Linked DNA regions of Kribbella solani. The protein of the gene in region 2 binds, or shares a complex with, the protein of the main gene of each other region. Links are inferred from orthologs where the notes say so. Each region holds a gene or a part of one and is shown on either strand. Other genes may lie near its edges. The genes, in order: secY and secA.

Region 1 (15,999 bases), 2.6 Mb from region 2 along the record:
ATCCGGCCGGAGCCGGATGAGCGTGCGCGCTGTGGTGCGAAAGTGCCGTGCTACTGCGTGAAAGGCTTTGTCAGCCCTGCCGCTGCTTGTGCCGCGGGTTCTCGCAGATCACCATGACCCGGCCGTGCCGGCGGATCACCTTGCACTTGTCGCAGATCTTCTTGACGCTCGGGTTGACCTTCATCGAGCTACTTTCTTCGACAGGTGTTGGTGGTGTTACTTGTACCGATAGACGATGCGACCCCGGGTGAGGTCGTACGGCGACAGCTCCACGACGACCCGGTCCTCGGGGAGGATCCGGATGTAGTGCTGCCTCATCTTGCCGCTGATGTGCGCGAGCACCTTGTGCCCGTTGGACAGCTCAACACGGAACATCGCGTTCGGCAGGGCCTCGACGATGGTGCCCTCGAGTTCGATAACTCCCTCTTTTTTGGGCATGTCCTCGCACTTCTGTAGACGTGACTGGCTATGGCTACAAAGAGCCAAGGAGAGAGTCTACGCCAAGGACGTGCGTGAAACCCAATCGAGCCCGCTGGACCAGCGGAGCCCGGCCTCAGCGGCTGGCTTCCAGCACGTCGATGTGCTTAGCGCCCCACTCGTCCAGTGGCATCAGCGCTACATTGAGTGACATTCCGAGCTCGGTCAGCGAGTACTCCACCTTCGGCGGCACCTGGTGGAACACCTCCCGATGCACGATCCCGCGCGCCTCCATCTCGCGCAACTGCTGGATCAGCATCTTCTCGGTGACCCCTTGGATCTCCCGGCGTAGTTCACCGAACCGCATCGGCCCGTGGTGCAGCGCCCACAGGATGGCCGGCTTCCACTTCCCACCGATCACGTCGGAGGCGGCATCCAGACCACAGGTGTACGGGCGCATGCTTACCTTTCCGTCAGTACCTGACTATTTAGTGGGTACTTGTCCATCATAAAGCGCGGCTCCAGGCTGGACCACATGAAGACACCAGTGACCGTCCTCGGGCTCGGCGCGATGGGTACCGCCCTCGCCCGCGCCTTCCTGGCCGCCGGCCACCCGACCACCGTCTGGAACCGCACCCCCGGCCGCTCCCCCGAACTCGACTCACTCGGCGCCACCCGCGCCGCCACCGCCGGCGAGGCAGTCGCCGCCGCGGAGCTCGTCGTCGTCTGCCTGCTCGTCGACGACACCGTCCGCACCACCCTGGACGGCCTCGACCTGACCGGCCGGACGATCGTCAACCTGACCAACAGCACCCCCGGCCAGGCCCGCGCCACCGCTGACCGGATCAGCGCGGCGGGAGCCCGGTACCTCGACGGCGGCATCATGGCCGTACCCGTGATGATCGGCGGCCCGGCGGCCTTCATCTTCTACAGCGGCGCGCAGGCCGCCTTCGAACAGCACACCGCCGATCTGTCCGTACTCGGCCGGCCCGCGTTCGTCGGCGCCGATCCCGGGCTCGCCGCGTTGCACGACATCGCCCTGCTGAGCGCGATGTACGGGATGATCGGTGGCACGCAGCACGCGCTGGCGCTGGCCGGCAGTGAGCAGCTACCGGCCGTGGGCTTCACCAACGAGTTCCTGATGCCCTGGCTGACCGCGATGCTCGGCAGCCTGCTGCCCCGGATGGCGAAGGACCTGGACGACGGCCCGGCACCTGGCGCGGCCGGATCGAACCTCGCCATGCAGTCGGCCGCGTACGGCAACCTGATCGAGGCGTCGGTAGCGCAGGGTGTCGATCCCGCGATGCTCGTACCGATGGGCGAACTGCTGCGTAAAGCAGTCGAGGCCGGTCATGGCGATGCGGATCTGTCAGCGGCCGTGCAACTGCTCAGGACTGCTGACTAGCTGCCCACTGTTCGCCCGCGCGCCAGAGTTGTTCGGGCATCAGGTCCAGTAGGTCGCACGCCGCATCGAGCTGGGCGAGGGCGGCCGTCGCGTCACGGTACGCCGGAAAGATCGCGACGAACCGCCGCCCCTCGCAGCTGAACCCGAACGGCGGCACGTCGGCCAGCGCCTCGACCGCGCGCGGATGCAGGATCGCGAGCGCATGATCCTCACGCCCGTTGAACAACTGCCACCGCGCCGGCAGTCCGTCGACCGTGAACCGCAGCGGCAGCAGGCTGGCCGCCGCGACCGGCGCCAGCTCGGCCGGCAGCACCTGCAGTGGCGGCAACGGCCGATCCACCTGCAGATCAAGGAAGTCGAAGCCGAGCTCCCGCCGCCCGGCCTTGTGCCGGAACCGCCCGGTCCACAGCTCGCGGCCACGATGCCGGCCGGTGGTCACGTCGACCACCTCAGCCCGCGGATCGCTATTGAATGGTGGGAACGGCCAACGATCAAGCAGCTCCGCCCCGGACGCGCTGACCCGCCAGCCGAGCTGCCCGGCCGCGGCGGCCCAAGCGCGCCGCCGGCGGTTGTCGGCGATCCGCAGCCCCAGCGTGCAGCCGAGCAGCACCAGGAACCAGGCCAGCACCATCCAGCCGACCCAGCGCGGCTCCAGCAGCAGTCCGACGATCGCCAACGGTACGGCGACCGCGAACCAGATCACGTAGACGATCGCGGCCCCTTGGTGCAGCTGCCAGGCCCAGTCCGGTCGCAGCCGGGCCACTCGGCGAGCGGCCGGGGCCGCCGTCAACGGCGCCTGCCGAGACCGCCGAGGGCGATGATCGCCCACGGGATCAACATCCAGACCGGCCAGAAGTGCGGCCAGTGGCCACCGTTGCCGAGGCCGACCACGAACCAGATCACCACGTTGATCAGGACGACACCGGTGAACCCACCGATCGCGTTCCGGCGGTTCGGCTGGTTCTCCTTCTTCCGCTCCGGGAAGCTGCCCGGCTCCGGCGCGGGCCTGGTGTCCTTGACCACCTCGGGTGTCTGGTACGTCCGCACCGGCGGCAGGTCGCGGACCAGCGGCTCCAGCTCCCCGTACGTCTGAACCGTGTACAGCTGATCGAGCCGGGACGAGAACTCCGGCTGATCCAGCCGGCCGTCCGCGTACGCGTCCCGCAACCGGCCGGCGATCTTGTCCCGGTCGGCTTCGGTGAAACGCTGGTACGGCTGGTACTGAGGCATGGTTCAAGTGTGCCTCAGCGCCAGGCCCACCGCGTCCCCCAACGGGTGGACCCCGGGTGTCCGCCGATCGGCCGCCGACTGCTCCGCCGGCCAGTAGGTCTAGTCGGCCAGCGCGCCGAAGGTGACGCCGAGCTCGGCCAGCTTGGCCTCGCCGCCGTCGAGCGCGGTCAGCACCCACGGCCCATGCGGAGTGAGAGTGAACGTGTGCTCGGTGTGAGCGGCGGACTTGCCATCGTCGGTGACGACCGTCCAGTCATCCTCGAGCGTGTGGTTGTCCTGCTTGCCGAGAGTGAGCATCGGCTCGACCGCCAGCGCCAACCCCTCGACCAGCTTCGGACCGCGACCCGGCCGGCCGAAGTTGGGTACGTTCGGCGGCTGGTGCATCGCCGAACCGATCCCGTGCCCGACGAAGTCCTCGACGATGCCGTACGACGAGTTCGCCCGCACGTACGCCTCGACTGCCGCCGAGATGTCCGTCAGCCGCCCACCGAGCTTCGCGGCGGCGAACCCACGCCACATCGACTCTTCGCAGACCCGGGCCAGCTCCAGCAGCTCGGCATCGACCGCGTCCGGTCCACCGACCGGCACCGTGATCGCCGCGTCGCCGTGCCAGCCGTCGACGATCGCGCCGCAGTCGATCGAGATCAGGTCACCGGCGGCGAGCACCCGCTCACCGGGGATGCCGTGCACGATCTCCTCGTTCACCGACGCGCAGATCGAGCCGGTGAACCCGTGGTACCCCTTGAACGAGGGCGTCGCGCCGGACGAGCGGATGTTGTCCTCCGCGATCGCGTCCAGCTCACCCGTACTGATTCCGGCCCGGACCGCGCCGCGGAGCAGTTCCAGCGTGCGGCCGACCACCAGGCCGGCCTTGCGCATCGCCAGGATCTGCTCGCGGGTCTTGATCTCGATACCGCGATCTCTAAACATGGCCGTACATCACGTCCGGTTACTCGGTGACGGGCTTCAGCGCCGCGAGTACGCGCTCGCTGACCTCGTCGATCTCGCCGACGCCGTTCACCTCGACCAGCAGGCCGCGCTGCGCGTACACCTGCAGCAGCGGCTTGGTCTCGGCGGTGTAGACGTCCTGCCGGTGCCGGACCACCTCTTCGGAGTCGTCGGTCCGGCCCTCGATGTGCGCCCGCTTGGTCATCCGCTCGACCAGCACCTCGATGTCGGCCACCAGCGCGACCACGGCGTCCAGCTTGTGCCCGTGCTCGGCCAGGATGTCGTCGAGGGTGCCGACCTGGGCCAGCGTCCGCGGGTACCCGTCGAGCAGGAAGCCCTCGCCCGCGTCGGCCTCCGACAGCCGGTCCCGGACCATCGAGTTGGTGACCTCGTCCGGGACGTAGTCGCCGGCGTCCATGTAGCGCTTCGCCTCGACACCGAGCGGCGTCTCGTCCTTCACGTTCGCACGGAAGATGTCGCCGGTGGACACGGCCGGGATATTGAGGCGTTCCGCAAGCACCTTTGCCTGCGTGCCCTTGCCCGCCCCGGGCGGACCCATCAGCAACATTCTCATCAGCGCAGGAACCCTTCGTAGTTACGCTGCTGCAGCTGACTCTCGATCTGCTTCACCGTGTCCAGCCCGACCCCGACCATGATCAGGATCGACGTACCACCGAAGGGGAAGTTCTGGTTGGCGTTCAGCAGGACGAGGGCGACCAGCGGGATCATCGAGATCACCGCGAGATAGAGCGCTCCTGGCAGCGTGATGCGGTCCAGCACGTACTTCAGGTATTCCTCGGTCGGCCGCCCGGCCCGGATGCCCGGGATGAAGCCGCCGTACTTCTTCATGTTGTCGGCGACCTCCTTCGGGTTGAAGGTGATCGAGACGTAGAAGTACGTGAAGAAGATGATCAGGGCGACGTACGTCACCATGTAGATCGGGTGGTCGCCCTTGACCAAGTTCCCCTGGATCCAGTTCGCCCAGGGTTTGCCCTGCTGGAACTGACTGACCAGAACGGGGAGATACAGCAGACTGGAGGCGAAGATGACCGGGATGACACCGGCCTGGTTCACCTTCAGCGGAATGTAGGTGGAGGTCCCGCCGAACATCTTCCGGCCGACCATCCGCTTCGCGTACTGGACCGGGATCCGGCGCTGGGCCTGCTCGATGAAGATGACCGCGGCCATGATCACGAGGCCGATCGCGATCACCACGACGAAGGTGGTGACGCCCTTCTGCTTGCGGATGCTCCACAGCTGGGTCGGGAAGGTGGCGACGATCTGGGTGAAGATCAGGATCGACATACCGTTGCCGACGCCACGGTCGGTGATCAGCTCACCGAGCCACATGATGATGCCGGTACCGGCGGTCATGGTCAGCACCATCACCGAGACGGCGAACCAGTCGTCCTTGTACAGCAGCGGCTCGGTGCAGCCCTGGAACAGCCGGCCCGGCGTCCGGGCCAGCGCCACGAACGCGGTGGACTGCAGGATCGCCAGCCCGACGGTGAGGAACCGGGTGTACTGGGTGATCTTCGCCTGGCCCGCCTGGCCTTCCTTCTTCAGCGACTCCAGCCGCGGGATCACCACGGTGAGCAGCTGCAGGATGATGCTGGCGGTGATGTACGGCATGATGCCGAGCGCGAAGATCGCGAGCTGCAGCAGTGCCCCACCGGAGAACAGGTTGATCAAGTTGTACAGGTTGGCGTTCTGGCCGCCCTGGGAGATCTTGATACACGTGTGCAGAGACTGAACGTTGACGCCGGGTGCCGGTACGACGGAGCCGATCCGGAAGATCACGACGATGAAGAGCACGAACAAGATCTTCCGGCGCAGGTCCGGAGTCTTGAACGCGTTGGCGAAGGCGCCTAACACCCTGTCCTCCCACAAGTTTCCCTTGCCGCGGGCACGGCAGGGCCTAGCTGAACCGCTGGGCAAGAGACGAACCAGGGCTCGTCCGACCGGCGCAGGATATCAAGCACCGATCGTTACGAGCCCTGGACCTCGTGTCACACCTCGGTCGTGGTTCCTCCGGCCGCCTGGATCTTGTCCGTGGCGGACTTCGAGAACTTGTGTGCCGAGACCTGCAGTGCCACGGTCAGTTCGCCGTCACCCAGCACCTTCACCGGCTGACCACGACGGACCGCGCCCTTGGCGACCAGTTCGGCCACGCCGACCTCGCCACCTTCGGGAAACAGTTGTCCGAGCTTGTCCAGGTTAACGACCTGGAACTCCACCCGGTTCCTGCTCTTGAAGCCCTTCAGCTTCGGGAGCCGCATGTGCAGCGGCATCTGGCCACCCTCGAACCACTCGGGGATGTTGTTCCGCGCCTTGCTGCCCTTGGTACCGCGGCCGGCCGTCTTGCCCTTGCTGCCCTCACCGCGACCCACGCGGGTCTTGGCGGTCTTGGCACCGGGCGCCGGACGCAGGTGGTGAACCTTGAGCGTCATATCAGTCGACCTCCTCGACGGTGATGAGGTGGCGAACCGCCCGCACCATGCCGCGGACCTCGGGCTTGTCCTCGTGGACGGCGGTGTCGCCGATCCGCTTGACTCCGAGCGTACGCAGCGTGTCGCGCTGGTTCTGCTTGCCACCGATGCCCGAACGGGTCTGGGTCACCTTCAGGCGTGCCATCAGGAAGCCACCTCCGCCCGCGCCTTCAGCAGCGCGGCGGGCGCGACGTCCTCGACCGGCAGGCCACGGCGCGCGGCCACGGCCTCCGGGGTCTCCAGGCTCCGCAGCGCCTCCACCGTGGCGTGCACCACGTTGATGGAGTTCGAGGAACCCAGCGACTTGCTGAGGATGTCGTGGATACCGGCGCACTCCAGCACGGCGCGCGCCGAGCCACCCGCGATCACACCGGTACCGGGAGCGGCCGGACGCAGCATCACTACGCCCGCGGCCTTCTCGCCCTGCACCGGGTGCGGGATGGTGCCCTGAATCCGCGGCACCTTGAAGAACGCCTTCTTGGCCTCCTCGACGCCCTTGGCGATCGCCGCGGGCACCTCCTTGGCCTTTCCGTAACCCACACCGACGGTGCCTTCACCGTCGCCGACGACCACGAGGGCGGTGAAGCTGAAGCGACGACCACCCTTCACGACCTTGGCGACCCGGTTGATGGCTACCACGCGCTCGATGTAGGCGGTCTTGTCCGCCTGCTGACCGCGACCACCGTCGCGGCCACGGCGCTCACCACCGGCGCCGCCTCCGCGACGCTGCTGGCCTCCGCTCATTTCGAACTACCCTCTTCCCTTGATCGCCTGTCAGAAGCCGAGGCCGCCCTCACGGGCAGCATCCGCTAGGGCCGCGATACGGCCGTGGTACTTGTTCCCGGCCCGGTCGAAGACGACCGAGTCGATGCCGGCGGCCTTGGCCCGGTCGGCGATCAGGCCGCCGACCGTCTTGGCCTTGTCGGTCTTGTTGTCCGACGCGCCGCGCAGGTCGGCCTCCATGGTGGAGGCGGAGACCAGCGTCTTGCCGGCCACGTCGTCGATCACCTGAACGAACAGGTGCCGCGACGACTTGGTGACCACCAGCCGCGGCCGGACGGCCGTGCCGTTGATCTTCTTCCGGACGCGAATCTGGCGACGCAGACGCGAGGCCGTCTTCTTGGCGGAGTGCTTGTTGTGCCGCAGTCCGATCGCCATGGTTACTTACCAGCCTTTCCGACCTTGCGGCGCACTACCTCGCCGGCATACCGCACGCCCTTGCCCTTGTACGGCTCGGGCTTGCGCAGCTTGCGGATGTTCGCGGCGACCTCGCCGACCGACTGCTTGTCGATGCCGAGCACCGAGAACTTGGTCGGGGCCTCGACGTTGAAGGTGATCCCCTCCGGCGCGTCCACCGTGATGGTGTGGCTGTAGCCGAGGGAGAACTCCAGCTGGGTCGGTCCCTTGGCCAGGACGCGGTACCCGACGCCGACGATCTCGAGCTTCTTCTCGTAGCCCTCGGTGACACCGGTGACCAGGTTGGCGATCAGGGTGCGGGAGAGGCCGTGCAGTTCCTTGCTCTTGCGCAGGTCGTCCGGGCGGGTCACGGCAATGGCGCCGTCCTCGTCCCGGTTGACCACGATGGGCTCAGCGACTACGTGCGAGAGCTGACCCTTGGGACCCTTGACGGTGACCGTCTGGCCGTCGATCGTGACGTCGACGCCGGACGGGACCGAGACCGGGAGCTTTCCGATGCGAGACATTTCAGTGGTCCTCCTTCCGGTTCTTCGTCACCAGACGTAGGCGAGGACTTCCCCGCCAACGCCCTTGTTCTTCGCCTGACGGTCGGTCAGCAGTCCCTGGGACGTCGAGATGATCGCGACGCCCAGGCCGCCGAGGACCTTGGGCAGGTTGGTCGACTTCGCGTAGACCCGCAGGCCCGGCTTGCTGATCCGGCGGACGCCCGCGATGGAGCGCTCCCGGCTCGGGCCGAACTTCAGGTCGACCGTCAGGGTCTTGCCGACGGCACCCTCCGCGGGGTCCTCGACCTTGTAGGAGGCGATGTAGCCCTCCTGCTGAAGGATGTCGGCGATGCCCTGCTTGATCTTGCTGTACGGCATCGTGGTCGACTCGTGGTACGCCTGGTTGGCGTTCCGCAGACGCGTCAACATGTCTGCGATCGGGTCGGTCATCGTCATGGCCTGGGGCCTCTTTCCCGCCGTGGTTTCGCCGTTCGGCGACCTACGGTGACTAGATGGTGGTGAATGGGGAGAAGTTCTGGGTGGGACTCGGTCACCAGCTGGACTTGGTCACGCCGGGCAGCTCGCCCCGGTGTGCCATCTCCCGCAGGCAGATCCGGCACAGGCCGAACTTGCGGAAGACCGCCTTCGGCCGGCCGCAGCGCTGGCAGCGGGTGTAACCGCGAACCGCGAACTTCGGCTTCCGGGCCTGCTTGACCTTGAGTGCTGTCTTCGCCACGTCAGTTCTCCTTGAACGGGAAGCCGAGCGCCCGCAGCAGGGCCCGGCCCTCGTCGTCGTTCTTCGCGGTGGTCACCACGGTGATGTCCATGCCCCGGACCCGGTCGATGCGGTCCTGGTTGATCTCGTGGAACATCACCTGCTCGGTCAGACCGAAGGTGTAGTTCCCGGTGCCGTCGAACTGCTTGGCCGACAGACCGCGGAAGTCGCGAATCCGGGGCAGCGCGAGCGCCAGCAGCCGGTCCAGGAACTCCCACATCCGGTCGCCGCGCAGCGTCACGTGGGCGCCGATCGGCATCCCCTCACGCAGCTTGAACTGCGCGATCGACTTGCGAGCCTTGGTCACCTGCGGCTTCTGACCGGTGATCGCGGCCAGGTCCTTCACCGCGCCCTCGATCAGCTTCGAGTCCCGCGCCGCCTCGCCGACGCCCATGTTCACCACGATCTTGGTGAGCCCGGGCACCTGCATCACGTTCGCGTACTTGAACTCGTCGTGCAGCTTGCCGACGATCTCCTCGCGGTACTTCGTCTTCAGCCGCGGCTGCGTCTTGTTCTCGGTCACTGCGGTGGTCATCAGATCTCCTCGCCGGTCTTCACGGCGATCCGGACGCTCCGGTAACCGGTGTACGTCGAACCGTCGGGACGGCGCTTCTGCACCTCGACGCGGTTGTAGCCGACGCGGGTGGTTACCTTCTGCTTCTTGCCGTCCTTCTCGACCTCGACGACAAGCGCCACGTTCGAGACGTGGATCGGGGCTTCCTGGGTGACGATGCCACCGGTGGTGCCGCCGCGCTGGGCCTGCTGCACCTTGGTGTGCTTCTTCACCCGGTTGACGCCCTCGACGATGACCTTCTCGTCGTCCGGGAAGACCTGGATGATCTTGCCCTCGAGGCCCTTGGACTTACCGGCGATCACACGAACCTGATCGCCCTTCTTCACGTGCAGCTTCTTCTGCTGGGCCATCTCAGAGCACCTCCGGCGCGAGCGAGATGATCTTCATGAAGCGCTTCTCCCGCAGCTCCCGGCCGACCGGGCCGAAGATACGGGTACCGCGCGGCTCGCCGTCGGCCTTCAGGATCACCGCGGCGTTCTCGTCGAAGCGGATGTAGGAGCCGTCCGGACGCCGGCGCTCCTTCACGGTCCGCACGACGACCGCCTTGACGACGTCACCCTTCTTCACACCACCGCCGGGGATCGCGTCCTTGACGGTGGCGACGATCGTGTCACCGACACCGGCGTAGCGCCGACCGGAGCCACCGAGAACGCGGATGCAAAGGATCTCCTTCGCGCCCGTGTTGTCGGCGACCTTCAGTCGCGACTCCTGCTGGATCATCTGTTGATCTCCTGGTTGTCTCGCTGGTTCTCACCGTGGTGAGCCTTGCGGAACGAATAAATTCGAATGGTTTCCGGACGGTGCCGAAGCACCGGGCCGGGAACTACTTGGCCTTCTCGAGAATCTCGACGACGCGCCAGCGCTTGGTCGCCGACAGCGGCCGGGTCTCCATCAGGAGGACGCGGTCGCCGATCCCGGCGGCGTTCTGCTCGTCGTGCGCCTTCAGCTTGCTGGTACGCCGGATGACCTTGCCGTAGAGCTTGTGCTTGACCCGGTCCTCGACCTCGACGGTGACGGTCTTGTCCATCTTGTCGCTCAGCACCAGGCCCTCACGGGTCTTCCGGCGGCCTCGCGCCTCGGTGGTCGTGCTCACGGTCTCGTCCTTCGTGTTCTCGGTCATGCGTTCGCCTTCTCACTGTCGTCCGCAGCTTCGTCGGCGACGGCCGCGGCCTCGGCCGGGGCGTCCACCTCCTCGGTGATACCGAGCGCGCGCTCGGACAGCACCGTGTAGATGCGGGCGATGTCCTTGCGGACGGCGCGCAGCCGGCCGTGGGACTCCAGCTGTCCGGTGGCAGCCTGGAACCGGAGGTTGAACAGCTCCTCCTTGGCTTCACCGAGCTTGGTCATCAGCTCGTCCCGGCCCAGGTTCCGCAGCTCGGCGGCGGTCAGGGTAGCCATCAGTTCTCACCTGCCTCTCGGGTGATGAAGCGGCACTTCATCGGCAACTTGTGGATCGCGCGGCGCATCGCCTCGCGAGCGATGTCCTCGGGAACACCGGACAGCTCGAACAGCACTCGGCCGGCCTTCACGTTCGCGATCCACCACTCCGGCGAACCCTTACCGGAACCCATCCGGGTTTCGGCCGGCTTCTTGGTCAGCGGGCGGTCCGGGTAGATGTTGATCCAGACCTTTCCGCCACGCTTGATGTGCCGGGTCATCGCGATACGCGCGGACTCGATCTGCCGGTTGGTGACGTAGTGGCTCTCCAGCGCCTGGATGCCGAAGTCACCGAAGGCCAGCGTGGTACCACCCTTGGCAGCACCGCTGCGCTTCGGGTGGTGCTGCTTGCGGTGCTTGACCTTGCGGGGGATGAGCATGGTTCAGCTCTCCGTTCCGGTCGTCTCGGCGGCCTTGGCTGCCGGCGCGCTCTCGGCGGCCTTGTCGGCCGTCGCGGCGTTGTCGTTGCGGGCGTCGCGGCGGTTGTCGCCACCACGGCCGCCGCGGTCGCCACCACGGCCACCCCGGTCGCCACCACGGCCACCGCGGTCGTCGCGGCGAGCCGGCCGGCGCTGCTGGTTGGCAGCCCGGGCCGCCGCCTGCGCCTCGCGCTCGGCGCGGGAGCCGGCCACGTCACCCTTGTAGATCCAGACCTTCACGCCGATCCGGCCGAAGGTCGTCCGGGCCTCGTAGAAGCCGTAGTCGATGTCGGCCCGCAGCGTGTGCAGCGGGACGCGGCCCTCGCGGTAGAACTCCGACCGCGACATTTCCGCGCCACCGAGCCGGCCGGAGCACTGGATCCGGATGCCCAGGGCGCCGCCACGCATGGTGGTCTGCATCGCCTTGCGCATCGCGCGGCGGAACGCCACGCGGCCGGACAGCTGCTCGGCCACACCCTGGGCGACCAGCTGCGCGTCCACCTCGGAGTTCTTCACCTCGAGGATGTGGATGTTCAGCTGCACCTGCTTGCCGGTGAGCTCCTCCAGGCTGCCCCGAATCCGGTCCGCCTCGGCGCCGCGGCGACCGATCACGATGCCCGGACGAGCGGTGTGGATGTCGACCCGGACCCGGTCACGGGTGCGCTCGATCTCCACGCGGGAGATGCCGGCGCGCTCCATGCCCTTGCTCAGCAGGCGGCGGATCTTGACGTCCTCGCCCACGTAGTCCTTGTACAGCTTGTCGGCGTACCAACGGCTCTTGTGGTCGGTGCTGATGCCGAGACGGAACCCGTGCGGGTTTACCTTCTGTCCCACGTCAGGACTCCTTCTTCTCAGCGGTGGCCTTCTTGGCGGCCTTCTTCGCGGTCGCCTTCTTGGCCGGCTTCTCGGTGGCCTCGTCCTTGACCGGCTTGTCGGCAGCCTTCTTGGCAGCCTTCTTCGCCGGGGACTTCGCCGCCGAATCAGCGGTCTTCTTGGCCGCGGCCTTCTTGGCCGGTGCCTTCGGAGCCGCCTCCTCGGTGACGGCTCGACCACGACGGTGATGTGGCTGGTCCGCTTGTCGATCCGGGTGGCCCGGCCCTGGGCGCGGGGACGGTGACGCTTCAGCGTCGGTCCCTCGTCGACCAGAACCTTGGACACGACCAGGTCGGTCCGGCTCAGGTGCTCGGTGCCCTCGGCGTTCGCCGCGGCGCTGTCGACGACCTTGTACACGGTCGCGGCAGCGGCCTGCGGGGCGAACTTCAGAGTGGCGAGTGCGTCGTCGACGCCCAGACCGCGCACCAGATCACCCACGCGGCGCGCCTTCATCGGCGTCACGCGGACGAAGCGCGCGACCGCGAAGGCCCCGGGCTGCTCGCCCAGCAGGCTCTCGCGACGGGCGCTGACCGCCCTACGCTCTTGAACGCTCATGATGTTCGAATCTCTCCGTAGGTTGCTTTCGCTTCGTCACTGACCATGGGTCAGCGACGCCGTGACTTCCGGTCGTCCTTCTCGTGACCCTTGAACGTGCGGGTCGGCGCGAACTCGCCGAGCTTGTGCCCGACCATCGCGTCCGTCACGAACACCGGTACGTGCTTGCGGCCGTCGTGCACCGCCAGCGTGTGGCCGATCATGTCCGGCACGATCATCGATCGGCGGGACCAGGTCTTGATGACGTTCTTGGTGCCCTTCTCGTTCTGCACCTCCACCTTCTTCATCAGGTGGTGGTCGACGAACGGGCCCTTCTTCAGGCTGCGTGGCATTCTGGCCGGCTCTCCCTATCAGCGCTTCTTGCCGGCCTTGCGGCGCCGGACGATCATGCGGTCGCTTTCCTTGCGGGTGCGGGTCCGGCCTTCCGGCTGGCCCCACGGGGACACCGGGTGGCGTCCACCCGAGGTCTTGCCCTCACCACCACCGTGCGGGTGGTCGACCGGGTTCATCGCGACACCACGGACGGTCGGGCGCTTGCCCTTCCAGCGCATCCGGCCCGCCTTGCCCCAGTTGATGTTCGACTGCTCGCCGTTGCCGACCTCACCGAGGGTGGCGCGGCAGCGTACGTCGACCATCCGGACCTCGCCGGACGGCATCCGCAGGGTGGCCATCCGGCCTTCCTTCGCGACCAGCTGGATGCTGGCACCGGCGGAGCGGCCCATTTTGGCGCCACCGCCCGGCCGCAGCTCGACCGCGTGGATGGTGGAACCGACCGGGATGTTGCGCAGCGGCAGGTTGTTGCCGACCTTGATGTCAGCGGCCGGGCCGTTCTCCACGACCGTGCCCTGCTTCAGGTTCGCCGGGGCGAGGATGTACCGCTTCTCGCCGTCCACGTAGTGCAGCAGCGCGATCCGGGCGGTGCGGTTCGGGTCGTACTCGATGTGCGCGACCTTGGCCGGCACGCCGTCCTTGTCGTACCGCTTGAAGTCGATCAGCCGGTACGCCCGCTTGTGACCGCCACCGTGGTGCCGGGTGGTGATCTTGCCCGAGCTGTTCCGGCCGCCCTTCTTCGGCAGCGGACGCAGCAGCGACTTCTCCGGGGTCGAACGGGTGAGCTCGACGAAGTCGGCCACGCTCGAGCCACGGCGGCCCGGCGTCGTCGGCTTGTACTTGCGGATTCCCATTACGACTGGCCTCCGAAGATGTCGATGCGGTCGTCGCCCTTGAGGGTCACGATCGCCCGCTTGGTGTCCGGGCGCTTGCCGAAACCGGACCGGGTCCGGCGGCGCTTGCCCTTGCGGTTGAGAGTGTTGACGTCGCTGACCTTGACCTTGAACACCTTCTCGACCGCGAGCTTGATCTCGGTCTTGTTGGCGTCCGGCGCGACCTCGAACGTGTACTTCTGCTCGTCCAGCAGGCCGTAGCTCTTCTCGCTCACGACCGGCCGGAGCAGCACGTCCCGCGGGTCCTTGTTGATTCCGTGGCTCATGCTTCTACCTCCTCGGCTTCAGTCGACGTGGCGACGGCCTTGACGGACTTGCCCTTGGGCGCACCCGCGACGAACGAGTCGAGAGCGGCCTGGGTGAACACGACCGCGTCGCTGCAGAGAACGTCGTACGCGTTCAGCTGGTCGGCCGCGATCAGGTGCACGTGCTGCACGTTGCGCAGGCTCAGCCAGGTGAGCTCGTCGGCGCGGTCCACGACGACCAGGGCCTTGCCCGGGTCGGTGATCTGGCCGAGTACGTTCAGCGCTGCCTTGGTGGAGGGCTTGTCGCCGTCCACGAAGCTCTCGACCACGAACACGCGGCCGTCGCGGGCCCGGTCCGACAGCGCGCCGCGGAGCGCGGCGGCGATCATCTTCTTCGGGGTCCGCTGGCTGTAGTCGCGCGGTGTCGGGCCGTGGACGACGCCACCGCCGGTGAACTGCGGCGCCCGGGTCGAACCCTGACGGGCCCGGCCGGTGCCCTTCTGGCGGTACGGCTTGGCGCCACCGCCGGACACCTCGCCCCGGGTCTTCGCCTTGTGCGTACCCTGGCGGGCCGCGGCCAGCTGGGCCACCACTACCTGGTGGATCAGCGGGATGTTGACCTGGACGTCGAACAGCTCGGCCGGAAGCTCGGCGGAACCCTTCTTGGTGACCTTGTCGCCCTTCACGGCGACGACGTCGACGGTGCTCACTTCTGGGCTCCCTTCGCGGCGTTGCGGATCAGCACCAGGCCGCCCTTGGGGCCGGGGACCGCGCCCTTCAGCAGGATCAGGCCGCGCTCGGTGTCCACCGCGTGCACGCTGATGTTCTGCGTGGTGACCTGCTCGGCGCCCATCCGGCCCGCCATCCGCAGGCCCTTGAAGACCCGGCCGGGGGTGGCGCAGCCGCCGATGGAACCCGGCGAGCGGTGCTTCTTGTGCACACCGTGGGTCGCGCGCAGGCCGTGGAAGCCGTGCCGCTTCATCACACCGGCGAAGCCCTTGCCCTTGCTGGTGGCGGAAACGTCCACCCGCTCACCGGCCTCGAACGCCTCGGCCTTGATCTCCTGGCCCAGCGTGTACTCGCTGGCGTCGGCGGTGCGCAGCTCCAGCAGGTGCCGCCGCGGCGTCACGCCGGCCTTGTCGAAGTGGCCGCGCAGGGGCTTGGTCACCTTGCGCGGGTCGATGTCGCCGAAGGCGATCTGGACGCCGTCGTAGCCGTCCCGGTCCGCGGTGCGGACACCGGTGACGACGCAGGGCCCGGCCTGGATCACGGTGACGGGGACGACACGGTTGTTCTCGTCCCAGGTCTGGGTCATGCCGAGCTTGGTGCCCAGCAGACCGCGCGTGTTCTTGGTAGCAGTGCTCATTGGCTGTACGCGTCCCTCAGAGCTTGATCTCGATGTCGACACCGGCCGGCAGGTCGAGACGCATCAGCGAGTCGACGGTCTTCGGCGTGGGGTCGATGATGTCGATGAGCCGCTTGTGGGTGCGCATCTCGAAGTGCTCGCGGCTGTCCTTGTACTTGTGCGGCGAGCGGATGACGCAGAACACGTTCTTTTCCGTCGGCAACGGCACCGGGCCAGCAACCTTCGCACCAGTACGCGTCACCGTGTCGACAATCTTGCGTGCCGAGCTGTCGATGACCTCGTGGTCGTAGGCCTTCAGCCGGATGCGGATCTTCTGTCCCGCCATCGCTTCGCTTCGTCCTTCTCTTTCGTCAACGTCTGT
Region 2 (5,556 bases):
TCAACGGCTGGATCGACGGCTGTGCGGCCAAGGGCTATCAGGCAATCGAGCCGGACAACTACGACAGCTACACCCGTTCGAAGCAGTTGCTGACGGCATCACAGGCCAAGGAGTTCGCGGCCTTGCTGGCCGCGCACGCGCACTCGAAGGGCCTTGCCATCGGGCAGAAGAACGCGTCCGACCTGGCCGGTGACCGGAAGACCGTCGGCCTGGACTTCGCCGTCGCCGAAGAGTGCGGCCAGTACGGCGAATGCGGTGACTATGTCGGCGCCTTCGGCAACAACGTGATCGTGATCGAGTACACCGATCAGGGCCGGAAGACCGCCTGCACGCGGTACGGCGGCACGCTGTCGATCGTGCAGCGCGACCTGAACGTGTCGCCGGCGGGTGATGCCGAGTACGTCCGCAAGACCTGCTGAACGCCGGCGGCACTCGTACGGGACAGCATGCACCGAACGCATGCCTGCCCTGACGATTCGGAACTTGTCCCTTGCATCGCGCGGACCGAAGGTTGAACGCGACGAAGGGATATCAGGTGAAGGAACGTCTACTGGAGCTGTTCTTCGAACGAGCTCGGGTCGTGTCGGTGCAGCATGCCGCCAAGCGGTTCCGCAAGATCCGCTTGACCGGTCCGGCAATCAAGGACTACGAGTACCAGCCGGGCCAGCAGGTCCGACTGCAGGTCAACGATGTCTTCGCTCCGTCGAGCTGGCGCGCCGGACTGCTGCGGACGTACTCGGTGTGGACGCATGACGAAACCACTTTGGAGCTCTGCGTTCTGGAGCACGGGGTCAGCGGTCCGGGCGCGGAATGGGCCCGCCAGGTGCAACCGGGAGATGAAGTATGGCTGACCAAGCCCGAGGGCCGGTTCACGCTGCGGCCGGACGCCACCTACCACCTGTTCATCGGCGAGGAGACCGCATCGGTGGCGTTCGGCTCCATGCTGCGGGCACTCCCGGCCGGAGCACTGTACGACGCGGTGGTAGAGGTCGACAGTCCCGCTGATCAGCTGCCCCTCGACACGCAGGCCAACGGCCGCCTCACCTGGCTGCACCGTCAGGGCGCGCCTGCAGCCGGGTCGGAATCCTTGCTCACGGCGCTGCGCGAGCTGGAGTTGCCGGCCGGAACCTCCCGAGTGGCCTACGTCGCCGGAGAAGCGCGCACGGTTCAGGCGGTCCGCGCCCAACTGGTGCAAGACCGCGGCTGGCAACGGCGCTCGGTACTGACCAAACCGTTCTGGACGCCCGGAAAACGCGGTCTGGAGTGATGAGCTAAGGACTGAGCAAGTCGTCCACAATCGTCACCACCGCCGCGCGCAACCACCCGTGTACTGGGACGTCGTCATTCCGCCGATGCCACGCCATCGCGAACTCGACTGTTGGCAGCTCCAACGGAATCGGCCGGTACACCACGGGCAGCACCTCGGCGTAGTGCGCCGCGACCCGGCTCGGCAAGATCGCCAGCGCACCGCCGTTCAGAACAGTCAGCGCGGCGGCCCAGGACGTCGAGGTGGTCGCGCGCACCGTACGCGCCAGACCCTGCTCCTGCAAAGCCCGGTCGAGTACGTCCTGCAGCCGCCCGCGCCGCGAAACGGTGAGCTGCTCGGCGGCGGCGAACGCCTCCAAAGTCATCGGCCCGGCAGCCAGCGGATGGTCGCGGTGCAGCAAGGCCACCATCCGCTCGACCCCGAGCCGCTTGCTACGGATATCGGCCGGCAAGGCGCCGTAGTGACCAAGGTCGAGATCGATGTCGTCATGCCGCAGCACGGTCGGGTCATCGTCTCCTTCGGGCAGTAACCGCAACTGCACTCTCGGCGCCTCGACTCGCAGCCGACGCTCCAGCGGCGGCAGGAACAGCATATGCACATCCGGGCTGCTCCGCAGCGTCAGCACCGCCTCGATCGACGCCAGGTCCTTGGGCGGCACCGGCCGCAGCGCGCTGAGCGCGTCCGCCAGCGCCCGCTCGACAGCCGGCTGCAACTGCCGTGCACGTTCGGTCAGCACCAGGCCGCGCCCCGCAGGTGCCAGCAGCTCGTCACCGGTCACTCGGCGAAGGCGCGTCAGCGTACGGCTCATCGCCGACGCCGAGATGTTCATCCGCTCCGCAGCGCGGGCGACGCTGCCCTCGCGCAGCAACGCGTCCAGGGCCGGCAACAGATTCAGATCCGGTAGCTGCATACGAGGCGACCCTCCGCGGGGAACACAGAAGGGCCGGTCCGGGTGGACCAGCCCTTCCAGGTGCTCAGAACTTGTACGCGTCCGACTGCGGGTCGCCGTGGCAGCGCTTGTACTTCTTGCCCGAACCGCACGGGCAGGCCGCGTTGCGGGGCGTACCCGCGTACTCCAGCTTGCCGTCCTCGACGGCGTCCTGGTGCACCGAGACCTCGTCGTCGCCGTCGATCGTCGGCGCCGAGTAGGTCAGCCGCTGCTGCGGACGGCTGCCGTCGGACAGGCCCTTGGCCCGCAGCCGCGGCGTGTCCCGCGGGCGCGGGGCGTCCTGCGGCCGCTCCTCGCCGTCGTCGTCCGCGGTCCGGCCGGCGAACTCCGCGACCGGCGCGCCGGGCTTGAGGATGTCCTCGATCCGGCGCCCCTCCAGGCCCTCACCGTTCGGGTCCAGGTCGGCCAGCTGTGCCTCGTCGCTGAGCGCCATCTCGGCCCGCATCGCCTCGATGTCGACCTCGACGTTGAAGATGAAGCCGACCGACTCCTCCTTGATCGACTCCATCATCGAGGCGAACATGTCGTAGCCCTCGCGCTGGTACTCGACCAGCGGGTCGCGCTGCGCCATCGCGCGCAGGCCGATGCCCTCGCGCAGGTAGTCCATCTCGTACAGGTGCTCGCGCCACTTCCGGTCCAGCACGCTCAGTACGACACGGCGCTCCAGCTCGCGCATCGCCTCCTCGCCGAGCAGCTCCTCGCGCCGCTCGTACGCCGCGTTCGCGTCCTCCAGGAACCGCTCGATCAGGAAGTCCTGGGTCAGGCCGGACTTCTCGCCGCCGGCCTCCTCGATCAGCTCTTCCTCGGTCAGCTCGGTCTGGTACAGCGTCTTCATCGCGGTGAACAGCGCGTCCAGGTCCCAGTCCTCGGCGAAGCCGTCGGCGGTCGCGCCCTGCACGTACCCGGTAACGGTCTCCTCGAGCATGTCGTGCACCTGGTCGCGCATGTCGGCGCCCTCGAGCACCCGGCGGCGCTCGTCGTACACGACGTGCCGTTGCCGGTTCATCACGTCGTCGTACTTGAGGATGTTCTTCCGGGTCTCGAAGTTCTGCGCCTCGACCTGGCCCTGCGCCGACGCGATCGCCTTGGTGACGACCTTGTTCTCCAGCGGCTGGCTGTCGTCGTTGTTCCGCGACATCGCCCAGTCGACCATCTCGCGCTTGAACAGCCGCATCAGGTCGTCCTCCAGCGACAGGTAGAACCGGGACTTGCCCGGGTCACCCTGCCGGCCGGCGCGACCACGGAGCTGGTTGTCGATCCGGCGCGACTCGTGCCGCTCGGTGCCCAGCACGTACAGGCCGCCGAGCTCGCGGACCTTCGACTGCTCCTCCTTGACCTGCTTCTCGAACTGCTCGAGCAGCGCCGGGTACTCGGACTCGTACTGCTCGATGTCCTCGGCCGGGTCGATGCCGCGGGCCCGCAGCTCCTTGTCGGCCAGGAACTCCGGGTTGCCGCCGAGGATGATGTCGGTACCACGGCCGGCCATGTTGGTCGCCACCGTGACCGCGTTCTCGCGACCGGCCTCGGCCACGATCGCGGCCTCCCGCTCGTGCTGCTTCGCGTTCAGCACCTCGTGCTCGATGTTCTCCTTGAGCAACTGCCGGGACAGCCGCTCGGACTTCTCCACCGAGGTGGTACCGACCAGGATCGGCTGGCCGGTCGCGTGCACCTCGACGATGTCCTTGACCACCGCGTCGAACTTGGCGTCCTCGGTGCGGTAGATCAGGTCCCGCTCCTCGACCCGGATCATCGGCTTGTTGGTCGGGATCGGCACCACGCCGAGCTTGTAGACCTTGGAGAACTCGTTCGCCTCGGTCATCGCGGTACCGGTCATGCCGGCCAGCTTGTTGTACAGGCGGAAGTAGTTCTGCAGCGTGATCGTCGCGAGGGTCTGGTACTCCTCCTTGATCTCGACGCCTTCCTTGGCCTCGATCGCCTGGTGGAGTCCCTCGTTGTAGCGACGGCCGTGCAGCGTCCGGCCGGTGTGCTCGTCGACGATCAGCACCTCGCCGCCCTCGACCACCACGTAGTCCTTGTCCCGGTGGAACAGGTCCTTCGCCTTCAGCGCGTTGTTCAGGTAGCTGATCAGCGGGGTGTTTGCCGACTCGTACAGGTTGTCGATGCCGAGCCGGTCCTCGACCTTCTCGATGCCGCGCTCCAGGATCGCGACCGTCCGCTTCTTCTCGTCCACGTCGTAGTCGGCGACCCGGCGCTTGGTCTCGTCGATCTCCAGATCGGTGACCCGCGGGTTCTTCTTCTTCAGCTCGGCCTCGTCGGCCAGCGTCCAGGCCTTCAGCGTGTTCGCGATCCGGGCCATCTCGACGTACCAGCGCTGCGAATCCTCGGCCGGGCCGGAGATGATCAGCGGGGTCCGGGCCTCGTCGACCAGGATCGAGTCCACCTCGTCCACGATCGCGAAGTTGTGCTCGCGCTGGACGCAGTCCTCGATGCTGCCGGCCATGTTGTCGCGCAGGTAGTCGAAGCCGAACTCGTTGTTGGTGCCGTAGGTGATGTCCTTGTTGTACGCGATCCGGCGCTCGGCCGGGGACATCTCCGGCAGGATCACGCCGTAGTCGAGGCCGAGGAAGTGGTACACCCGGCCCATCCACTCGGCCTGGTACTTGGCCAGGTAGTCGTTCACCGTGACCACGTGCACGCCCTTGCCGGACAGCGCGTTCAGGTACGTCGGCATCGTCCCGACCAGGGTCTTGCCCTCACCGGTCTTCATCTCGGCGATGTTGCCGAGGTGCAGCGCCGCGCCACCCATCACCTGCACGTCGTACGGCCGCTGGTGCAGGGTCCGCTTGGCGGCCTCCCGCACCACCGCGAACGCCTCCGGGAGCAGCGCGTCCAGGGACTCCCCGTTCTCGTGCCGCTGCTTGAACTCCGCGGTCTGCCCGCGCAACTCCTCGTCGGACATGCCGACGAAGTCGTCCTCGATGGAGTTGACCATCTTCGCGATGCCCTGCAGCTGGCGGAGGATCTTGCCCTCGCCGATCCGCAGGACCTTGTCGACAACCTTCATGGTGGGGAGTTCTCTCCTTGCTGCTGAAGCCTGGAAGCGGGCGTCGCCGCATGGCACGACCGACCCGACGGAGGGCGTGCGTCCCCCATCGTACGGGTCCCGCCGCGCCAAGCCACGCCCGCAGCGTGCCTCGGAGGGTGTCTGAGGACTCTGCACCGTAGCGAGGAGGTGCTCGGCGCGGTAGCTCGGCGTGCGGGAGGGGAGGCCTCGATGTGGTTTCATCGTGGCCTTTCCTCCCGTGCGGCGAGGTGCCGTGCCGAGTGCCCCGCAGTAGGTGCAGGGTCCTCAGACACCCTCTTGCGATGTTGGACCCAC

What was found.
Region 1: the proteins of secA (region 2) and secY are in contact, whole or in part, in a crystal structure (PDB 3DIN), measured with the Thermotoga maritima proteins. The link is inferred for Kribbella solani from one-to-one orthologs. Residues at the interface, in WP_004082002.1 of Thermotoga maritima: Glu261, Ala262, Arg263, Lys300, Ala301, Arg302, Thr303, Ile304, Ile305, Leu323, Tyr324, Asp325, Pro326, Val329, Ser330, Tyr333, Ile336, Lys340, Phe345, Val349, Glu363, Phe364, Tyr374, Ser375, Gly376, Gly377, Glu393, Ile395, Thr482, Ser483; in WP_004081795.1 of Thermotoga maritima: Glu108, Gly109, Glu110, Glu111, Ala236, Glu237, Arg238, Arg239, Ile240, Thr241, Ile242, Gln243, Tyr244, Ala245, Arg246, Arg247, Val248, Thr249, Gly250, Arg251, Arg252, Val253, Tyr254, Gly256, Ala257, Ser258, Thr259, Tyr260, Leu261, Pro262.

Annotation. Positions count from the first base shown.
Region 1 is NZ_JACHNF010000001.1:6,765,304-6,781,302, reverse strand. The notes cover bases 3,725-6,618. They hold secY (preprotein translocase subunit SecY), read right to left. Parts: upstream 5,876-6,618; coding sequence 4,574-5,875; downstream 3,725-4,573. Other genes in these bases: rpmD (50S ribosomal protein L30), read right to left, coding at 6,452-6,618; rplO (50S ribosomal protein L15), read right to left, coding at 6,010-6,450; HDA44_RS31330 (adenylate kinase), read right to left, coding at 4,002-4,574; map (type I methionyl aminopeptidase), read right to left, coding at 3,725-3,982. Outside these bases: rpmJ (50S ribosomal protein L36), read right to left, coding at 71-184; infA (translation initiation factor IF-1), read right to left, coding at 217-438; HDA44_RS31355 (winged helix-turn-helix transcriptional regulator), read right to left, coding at 554-877; HDA44_RS31350 (NAD(P)-dependent oxidoreductase), read left to right, coding at 953-1,822; HDA44_RS31345 (hypothetical protein), read right to left, coding at 1,806-2,585; HDA44_RS31340 (DUF1707 SHOCT-like domain-containing protein), read right to left, coding at 2,609-3,052; more of map, read right to left, coding at 3,152-3,724; more of rpmD, read right to left, coding at 6,619-6,634; rpsE (30S ribosomal protein S5), read right to left, coding at 6,634-7,233; rplR (50S ribosomal protein L18), read right to left, coding at 7,264-7,647; rplF (50S ribosomal protein L6), read right to left, coding at 7,650-8,192; rpsH (30S ribosomal protein S8), read right to left, coding at 8,220-8,627; HDA44_RS31290 (type Z 30S ribosomal protein S14), read right to left, coding at 8,722-8,907; rplE (50S ribosomal protein L5), read right to left, coding at 8,909-9,481; rplX (50S ribosomal protein L24), read right to left, coding at 9,481-9,870; rplN (50S ribosomal protein L14), read right to left, coding at 9,872-10,240; and 11 more genes. UniProt on the Escherichia coli protein: The central subunit of the protein translocation channel SecYEG. Consists of two halves formed by TMs 1-5 and 6-10.
Region 2 is NZ_JACHNF010000001.1:4,150,115-4,155,670, forward strand. The notes cover bases 2,042-5,556. They hold secA (preprotein translocase subunit SecA), read right to left. Parts: upstream 5,242-5,556; coding sequence 2,242-5,241; downstream 2,042-2,241. Other genes in these bases: HDA44_RS18845 (LysR family transcriptional regulator), read right to left, coding at 2,042-2,177. Also shown: HDA44_RS18835 (endo alpha-1,4 polygalactosaminidase), read left to right, coding at 1-419; HDA44_RS18840 (SIP domain-containing protein), read left to right, coding at 536-1,267; more of HDA44_RS18845, read right to left, coding at 1,272-2,041. UniProt on the Escherichia coli protein: Required for protein export, interacts with the SecYEG preprotein conducting channel.